Regions from separate parts of the Lysinibacillus sp. NPDC059133 genome, predicted to be linked through region 1. Evidence: riboswitches for the same ligand, from Rfam matches in the RefSeq annotation. Region 1 holds a riboswitch; each other region holds the start of a gene.
What was found. A riboswitch is a leader RNA that binds a small molecule or an ion and turns the genes downstream of it on or off. The one in region 1 is predicted to bind S-adenosylmethionine.

Region 1 (2,205 bases):
ATGCAGATACATCGGGTGATAAGCTACGAGCATTAATGGACAGACATTATCCAGAGGCTGAGCATTTACGTACAATGCCAACATATAAGGAAGTTGAGACAACTCCGAGGAAGGTGTTAGCGGCGATTTTGCTTCGTGCACATTTCTCAATCCATAATGAATATATTTTGTAAGGTTGCGTGAAAAAAGATGGAAGAATGGTCAAAAGAGCAGTGGGACGCGACTGTGCAGTCCGGTGAAAAGGCTGCCTTTTATTTATATACGCCAATGTGTGGAACGTGTACAGTTGCATCGAAAATGATGACGGTTGTTGAGCAATTGCTGCCACAGCTACAGGTCGGTAAAGCGAATATTAATTTTATAGAGCAAATAGCTTATGCTCATAAAATCGAAAGTGTACCATGTTTGCTCGTCTGTGAAGGCGGAGAAGTGACAGAAAAGGTTTATGCCTTTCAATCGGTACCATATTTATACGAATTGTTGAAAAATTAATTGACTGAATATTAATCGCGTGGTAAAGTAACAAATATATTAAAAAAACAATAAATATATCGAACTCTTATAAAGAGCGGCGGAGGGAAGTGCCCTATGAAGCCCGGCAACCATCACTTAGTGAAAAGGTGCCAAATCACCCAAAGATTTATCTTTGACAGATGAGAGAACGGTTTAGCGTATAAGTTACGTGACCCCTTCTACTTGTCTATAAGTGAAGGGGTTTTTTAATTTCTTTCAGCGGGTGTCCAAAACCTGCTGAAATAGAGGAACTCAGTCTAAGAACACCACGTCCTGTGGCAATTTATCTGTGCGAAAGCGAAGCGACAGCAACACGGTTTTAACTGTGCGAAAGCGAAGCGACAGCAACAACACACGACTGAGTGACCAACATCCTGCTGGCCTAAAGCCTCCGGCGGATGTCACGGAATCGGAAAGGAGTTCAATATAGGATGTTAGCCTAAAACCATCGCATCCATGCGATAACGGCTAACTGACCTGCATCGGTGCTGCTGCCGCTACGCTTTCGCGCAAAAAACATCTGCAGGCCTAAGCACAAAGCCGATTCCGGACACAATTATGCCGAGGCAAAATTGATATGAGAAAAGGAGAATTCGCTATGATCAATCTTCAAAATATTACGAAGAAATACAAAACCACAAATGGCGAATTAACAGCAGTTAAAGACGTCAACCTTTCTATTAATAAAGGTGAAATTTTTGGTATTATCGGCTATAGTGGCGCTGGTAAAAGTACAATGATTCGCTTGTTAAACGGTTTAGAAAAGCCTACATCTGGTACGGTGACGGTTAACAATCAAGAATTTTCATCCATAAAGGGGCAAAAGCTCAGAGATGCTAGACAAAAGGTTAGTATGATTTTCCAACATTTCAATTTGCTTTGGTCTAGGACTGTTGAAGAAAACATCGCTTTTCCACTAGAAATCGCAGGTGTTCCAAAGGCAAAACGTGAAGCACGTGTGAAAGAATTAATCACTTTAGTTGGCCTAGAAGGGCGCGCTAACGCATATCCATCACAATTATCAGGTGGACAAAAGCAACGTGTAGGCATCGCTCGTGCACTTGCTAATAATCCAGAGGTATTGTTATGTGATGAGGCAACATCCGCACTCGATCCGGAGACAACAGATGCTATTCTAGATTTACTTGTCGATATTAATGAACGATTAGGTTTAACGATTGTGTTAATCACACATGAAATGCACGTTATTCGCAAAATTTGCCATCGTGTAGCGGTTATGGAAGCTGGAGAAATTGTAGAGCGTGGTGAAGTGTTACAAGTATTCCAAGCTCCACAAGCGGCCATTACAAAAAAATTCGTTTCTCAAATTACAGATACGAAGGAAACACAGGAAACTGTGGCACAAATTAAAGTAAATTACCCTGATGGACAACTTGTTAAGCTAATCTTTGTAGGAGAAAAAACAGAGCAGCCGATCATTTCACATCTTGTGAAACAGTTTGATGTAGAAGTAAGTATTGTTCATGGTAATATTTCACAAACGAAAAATGGCGCGTACGGTACACTTATTGTGCAAATTGATGGCACAGAGGCGAATGTTGCTGCTGCACTTAGCTACTTGCATACAGTCGAAGTACAAACGGAGGTGATTGCCAATGCTAACTAGTCTCTTTCCGAATGTCGACTGGGAAAAAATGTGGGACGCTACGTATGAAACGTTGTACATGACAA
Region 2 (2,205 bases), on a different contig from region 1:
GAAAATTAAGTCCGAACTCTTTTTCTAACGTTTGAATATCTTCCTCTGTTACAGTAGAAGGAATCATTCTCCACATAGACCACTCTGCATCGATATCAACTACTTTCATTTCTTCAGGTACGTCAGGGCACATCCACCTACAAAATCCTGCTTCAGACACCTGATTATAACGTTCATAGTAAACTTCAAAACCATTTTTTATGTATGCACGAATATCCATCTTAATAACTCCTTTTGAAGAAGAATAAATTGGTCAAGATTTAAGCCATTGAACTGAGCCCCTTTTCGCTCAGGCTTTTCAAAGCATTAGCCATTAACACCGAAAGTCTTTGTTGTACATAAGATAATGTATCAGCTATAGGATAGGAGGAATTTAGTTGTATTACAATCCTTATTCGTATTTTGTCTATCCTAATTATTATCCGGCATGGGTAATGGCGAATCAACCAACAATTCAACACCCTTCTAGCCATCTAGCAATGCCGACAACCCCAACGAATAGAAGTCCATTTCCAATCGTCAATACAAAGAAATTGAAGACTTCCGCGAAACGGACCAAGGTTATTATGCAGCAAGCACAATTACTTACGGATAAAATTGATGAATCAGAGCAATTTGCGCATGATCTTATGAATGCAGCACAACAATCAAATAAAACGGAAGTTGAAAAATTAATTGCGTCAACAGGCATTACTATAAAATTCGAAACTACCTATACACCAGATGGAATTCGTATAATATTTACTGATAGTAGCTGTTGTAAGCTTACATTAATTTTGAATTGGTGAAGAGTTGGCCCTTTGAAGAGGGCCCTCTTTTTTTCCTTTAACATCTTTATGAATTTTAACCTTGTATCCCTATTGAACTTGTAAACTATAAATAAATATGCTAAAGTGTTTGTAAACATTATTTCTGAAAATTCTTATATCGCATTTTCTTATCAAGAGAGACGGAGGGATTGGCCCTATGAAGTCTCAGCAACCAGCCTATAGGTATGGTGCTAATTCCAATTGGCGAAATTTAGCCTTGAAGATGAGAAGACTTACTTTAGTTGCTTTGCACAAGAGTCCTCTTTCTACAAGGAGGGCTCTTTTTTATTGTTGCATCCAAAAATAATTAAAAGAAAGCAGGAAGATATTATGGCAAACGAACTTTTACAAGCAATTCAACTATTGAAATCGAAAGAATGGGTGGATTTAACACATACATTTGGTCCTAATTCGCCCCACTTCTTTATGTTTGATGATGCAAAATTTGAAACATTATTTTCCCATGATGATGGCTTCTTTGCGCAGCAATTCACTTTCTCTGGGCAATATGGAACACATATCGATCCACCTATCCATTTTGTGCGAGATACGCGCTATTTAGAGGAATTGGAGCTAAAAGAACTAGTGCTACCACTAATCGTTATTGATAAATCGAAGGAAGCTGAAATTAATAACGATTACACGTTAAGTGTTCAAGATATTCTTGACTTTGAAGCTGAATATGAAGAAATCGAAGCAGGTACCTTCGTTGCGCTGCGTACGGATTGGAGTAAACGTTGGCCAGATAAAGAGGCTTTCAGTAACAAGGATGCGGATGGTCATAATCATATTCCTGGCTGGGGATTAGAAGCGTTACAATTTTTATTCAACGAACGAAAAGTAAGTGCTATTGGCCACGAAACCTTTGATACGGATTCAGCAACAGATTTTCGTAAAAATGGTAAGCTAGATGGCGAATATTTTGTGCTTGAGCAAGATACTTACCAAATTGAGCTTATGACAAATTTGGATAAGCTCCCTCCAAAAGGTGCTGCTATTTTCAATATTGTACCAAAGCCTGAGAAAGCCTCTGGATTCCCTGTGCGTTCATTCGCAATATTACCTTAAAAGATAAAAAGGTCTGGTTCATCCTGAGTAGGTATTGAATCAGACCTTTTTTACTTTGGCGAATTCCTTTTTTTGAAAATAAAATAAACGATTAACATTAGTATTAGGAACAATACTATAAGATAAATACTGTAGCGGGATAAATATACCCCAACATAACGCCAGTTCTCCCCAAGTACCTTTCCTAAGGTAATAAAAGTAAATGTCCATATAACTGCTCCCGTATAGGCAAAGAAAGCAAATTTTTTATAAGGATAATTATTAATAGCCGCAATATATGCTGTAAGATGACGCACACCAGGAATAAAATATCCTATTAATAATAATC
Region 3 (2,205 bases), on a different contig from region 1:
GGACCACCAATTACGAATCGGCCAGTTGGGTTGATGAAATATTTCGTCTCAGCATCTAATAATTCACTTGGAACAACTGGGGCAATAACGAATTCTTTTAAGTCTGCTTGAATTTGCTCAAGTGTAGCTTCTTCGTCATGCTGTGTAGAAATGACAATCGTATCAACGCGCACTGGTACATTGTTTTCATCATACTCAATTGTTACTTGTGTTTTTCCGTCTGGACGTAAATATGCTAGTTCACCAGATTTACGTACTTCCGTTAAACGACGAGCCAATTTATGCGCTAAACTAATTGGTAATGGCATAAGCTCTGGTGTTTCGTTACATGCATAACCGAACATTAAACCTTGGTCACCTGCGCCAATTGCTTCAATGTCAGCGTCTGTCATAGAGCCTTCACGCGCCTCTAATGCTTGGTCAACACCTTGAGCAATATCAGGTGATTGCTCACCAATAGCAACAAGTACTGCTAGGTTTTCAGCATCAAAGCCATATTTCCCACGTGTATAACCGATTTCTGCTACAGTATCACGAACGATACCTTTAATATCTACATAAGTAGAAGTAGTAATTTCTCCTGCTACTAATACTAAGCCAGTTGTTACTGTTGTTTCACACGCTACACGTGCGTTTGGATCTTCTGCTAAAATAGCATCTAAAATGGCATCCGAGATTTGATCACAAATTTTGTCTGGATGTCCTTCAGTAACACTCTCTGATGTAAACAGTCGACGTTTTGTCATTTGGTTTTCCTCCTATTACTTTAACAAATAATACTTGCGAATTAATACGGTACTCATTACCCATGTCAAGCCCGCTCCTATAGATTGAACTCTTAAGCCGTTGTTGTGGCTGTCGCTACGTTGCACTACGCTTTCGCACAAATAAACAACTGTTGCTTTTAACACGAGATTTCGAAAGATCCGTCATTATAATAAGGAAAGGACTATATACTTACCTTTACATTCGTTTTTAACAATAAAAAAATCCTTTTCTCACGCTTACTTAACATGAGGAAAGGAATAATGACTTCGTAACCTTTCACTCTTATCGTTCAAGGGGTTTCCCCTTGCATCAGGTTGGCACCAGCGCATGTGTGAAATGGTTCATGCAGGTTGCCGGGTTTCATAGGGCCTGACCCTCCACCAGCTCGGGATAAGAGTATCCGTTCAATATCTCATAATACGTAAAAGGTCGAACGTTGTCAAATATTTTTAACCTCTTTCAGCTAATGTCCAAACACCCGATGAAATAGAGGAACTCAGTATAAGAACGCCACGTCCTGTGCGAAAGCGAAGCGTTAGCACTACGCTTTCGCGCAAAAAACAATTGTTGGCCTAAAGCTTCCGGCAGATATCCCGGAATCGGCATAATTGATTGTATTTATATAAAGAAAGTGCGGGATTATAAAGAAACTAATTTGGATTATGCTGTAAATTGAAACAAAATAATCCCTATTCTCCACCTCCCATCATGTGTTAACATATGTGTAACCCTTTACAGCACATTTTGTAGCGAAAGCAAAGCGTCAGCTACAGAACATGTGGTGGATGAATATGATTGTAGCCCCTTTTCAGCCGAAGACAAGCTCCAACTAATAAAAACCAAGCTAAAAACTTCACATCCTGTGCGAACCTCATGTTAGCCAAAAGCTTCTAAACACAATTTTGCTGTGTCGAAAGTGATTGTTTGATCACTTATTATATAGGGTAAAAAGCATTATCAAAACGAATCAATTTACTTTTTGTCGTTTTCTTGAAAAGTAATAAAATCTGAAAAATAATTTCTGAATTAGTATAGATTATTTAAGCAATTGTGTTATACTATTTTTGAAATTAAGAAAATCTCCCTCAAACTCTAGGGAATACTATAAAAAAGGATGGTATTTAATCGATGAATTCAGTAGAAATTGCAAACGAACTGAAGGAATTATTAAGCGGCGGTAACATTAATGTTCAACTTTCAGTACCACAATTAGCTGAAAAGGCTACTTCTCGTGGTGAAGCTATGTTAACAGTAGATGGCGCAGTTCGTGCAGAAACTGGCAAATACACTGGTCGTTCACCTAAAGATAAATATACGGTAGAAGAAGATAGCACAAAGGATAAAATTGACTGGGGCAAAGTTAACCGACCAATTTCTTCTGAAGTGTTCGATAACTTATATGTAAAAGTAGTAAAATATTTAAAAGAACGTGACGAA
Region 4 (2,205 bases), on a different contig from region 1:
CGCCACGTATTAATCGGTTCATTTCCTGGATCATCATTTGGGAAGTAATTCACGGGTACCTCAATATCTAATCCTTTCGCAACATCACGACTATATTCATCCGCTAAAGTTGTCGCATCATATTCAAGATGGCCAGTAATCATAATGTTTTTATTATCCTTAGATTGCACAATGAAAACACCCGCATCTTCTGAATAAGATAGTAATCGTAAATCAGGATGGTTAAGTACTTCATCAATTGATACGGATGTATAACGTGAATGTGGTGCCGTAAATGAATCACTAAAGCCACGTACTAAATCCACCGTTAAATCCGTAATGACATGAGAGTATACACCTGAGCATTTAGCAGGAAGCTCAATTTTACCGATATCGTAATGATGGTATAACGCTGCCTGAGCACCCCAACATATATGTAAGACTGATGTTACGTTTGTTTTGGACCAATCCATAATTTCTGAAATTTCCTGCCAGTAGTTCACTTCTTCAAATGCCATTTTTTCTACTGGTGCACCCGTAATAATCATGCCATCATAGCGACGATGACGAATTTGATTAAACGTCGTATAAAATAATTGCAAATGTGATTTACTAACATTTTTCGATTCATGTGTAGCCGTATTTAAAAATGTAATATTCACCTGTAACGGTGTATTACCTAATAAACGTAGTAATTGCAGCTCTGTTTTTTCTTTTTCCGGCATTAAATTAAAAATTAAGATATTTAATGGACGAATTTGTTGAGTTTTCGCTCTGTCCTCTTCCATAACGAATATTTTTTCCTCACGTAAATGTTCTCCAGCTGGTAAGTTTTTTGGAATATTAATTGGCATCTTGCATTCCCCTCTCTAGTTAAAATCAATTGGGCCTTAGTCTCCATGCACAGGCCCTGTTCAAAGCTCATTAAGTCTTCTTTTTCGATGAAATTAAAAAATCCCCCTCATTCCATTTGAGATAGAATGAGAAGGATTTTTCCACGTTCACTCTTATCTCTCAAAGGACAAATCCTTTGCTGGAATTAGCACCTTTCTAACTTTTGTTAGAGGTTGCTGAAGCGTCATCGGGCCAAATCCCTCAACTTCTCATGATAAGATTATTTAATTAAAAAGAATTGTAACACGAACAATTAAGAATATCAATAATACATAGAATATTTTGTTATTAACCATGCATGTCATGATGTAATTTGTTTAACACTAATCTTGAAACTATGTCTACATATTTTATGGTAAACAAGCTGTAATTATGTTAACATATACCTTTAGTAACAGAGAGGAACGTGAATAGTTTGATTAAAATTGAATTTCCAAAACCAGATTTAGTAATTCGCCAACGCGAACAAGATTTAAAGCCAGGTGATGTACCAATCACACCGTACCATGGTTTTATTGATTTCCATAAAATCACACGTGAAAACGGTGGTATTTTCTTATTTTACAATGAAGAGAACGAACTATTATTTGTCGGTAAAGCTCGTAAAATTCGTCAACGTATTAAGAAGCATTTTGAGGACAATGTGTCACCGATGAAAAATCATCGTAATGAAATTTTCAAAATTGAAGTGTATGAAGTGGAAGATCCAATGGAACGTGAAATTTACGAAACATACGCGATCAATTCATTCCGCGCTAAATACAATGTTGATAAAGTTTTTTATTAAGATAAAAAATACTATTTAACAAAAAATAAGAGTCTGCTCGCCATCCTGTAATGTACATGATGGCGAGCAGATTCTTTTTAATATTTTACTCTACAAAAAATGCTTTACGTTCTTTCGTAATCCATTCCTCAAGCTCCATCTCATCGCGCTTTAACAGTCGATTAACAAGCACGTCATGCCATATATAATCCTCTAATAAATAGATATGAACAGGATCATTTGTAATAAAAGCCGTTTCTTGATTTGACGGTGAGTGACCATAAATCATCTCTTGACCATCTACAGACAGAATAAACCAATGGGGCGTGGAAGCTGTCCTCGTATATTGAGTAACGCGATGCTGGTCAATGGTTGCAACATTTTCATCCACATACAATGTAATACCATGAACCGGAATGTGCTGAGCGACCGCATGTATATCTTCTCGCAATTCTTCATACATATCTACCCACATTGATAATAGTACTTTTTTCTCCGCTTTTTTTAATAACGACTGACAATAATTGACGATTGCCTCTTTTCCTTTTAACGTGACAACCTTATGC

Region 2: another riboswitch for S-adenosylmethionine. It lies ahead of ACFXN8_RS09585 (cyclase family protein); the one in region 1 lies ahead of ACFXN8_RS04785 (methionine ABC transporter ATP-binding protein).
Region 3: another riboswitch for S-adenosylmethionine. It lies ahead of metK (methionine adenosyltransferase); the one in region 1 lies ahead of ACFXN8_RS04785 (methionine ABC transporter ATP-binding protein).
Region 4: another riboswitch for S-adenosylmethionine. It lies ahead of metA (homoserine O-acetyltransferase MetA); the one in region 1 lies ahead of ACFXN8_RS04785 (methionine ABC transporter ATP-binding protein).

What each region holds. Positions count from the first base shown of each region.
Region 1 is NZ_JBHZDH010000006.1:2,249-4,453, reverse strand. Features, by position in the region: gene ACFXN8_RS04795 (toprim domain-containing protein) at 1-173, shown strand, start outside; gene ACFXN8_RS04790 (thioredoxin family protein) at 190-492, shown strand; SAM riboswitch class I at 557-660, shown strand; gene ACFXN8_RS04785 (methionine ABC transporter ATP-binding protein) at 1,112-2,140, shown strand; gene ACFXN8_RS04780 (methionine ABC transporter permease) at 2,130-2,205, shown strand, end outside.
Region 2 is NZ_JBHZDH010000013.1:68,312-70,516, reverse strand. Features, by position in the region: gene ACFXN8_RS09595 (SMI1/KNR4 family protein) at 1-220, opposite strand, end outside; gene ACFXN8_RS09590 (YuzC family spore coat inner layer protein) at 378-788, shown strand; SAM riboswitch class I at 935-1,039, shown strand; gene ACFXN8_RS09585 (cyclase family protein) at 1,140-1,877, shown strand; gene ACFXN8_RS09580 (DedA family protein) at 1,928-2,205, opposite strand, start outside.
Region 3 is NZ_JBHZDH010000060.1:24,379-26,583, reverse strand. Features, by position in the region: gene metK (methionine adenosyltransferase) at 1-746, opposite strand, end outside; SAM riboswitch class I at 1,048-1,165, opposite strand; gene pckA (phosphoenolpyruvate carboxykinase (ATP)) at 1,897-2,205, shown strand, end outside.
Region 4 is NZ_JBHZDH010000004.1:140,380-142,584, forward strand. Features, by position in the region: gene metA (homoserine O-acetyltransferase MetA) at 1-833, opposite strand, end outside; SAM riboswitch class I at 984-1,094, opposite strand; gene ACFXN8_RS04005 (nucleotide excision repair endonuclease) at 1,289-1,660, shown strand; gene ACFXN8_RS04010 (TrmB family transcriptional regulator) at 1,746-2,205, opposite strand, start outside.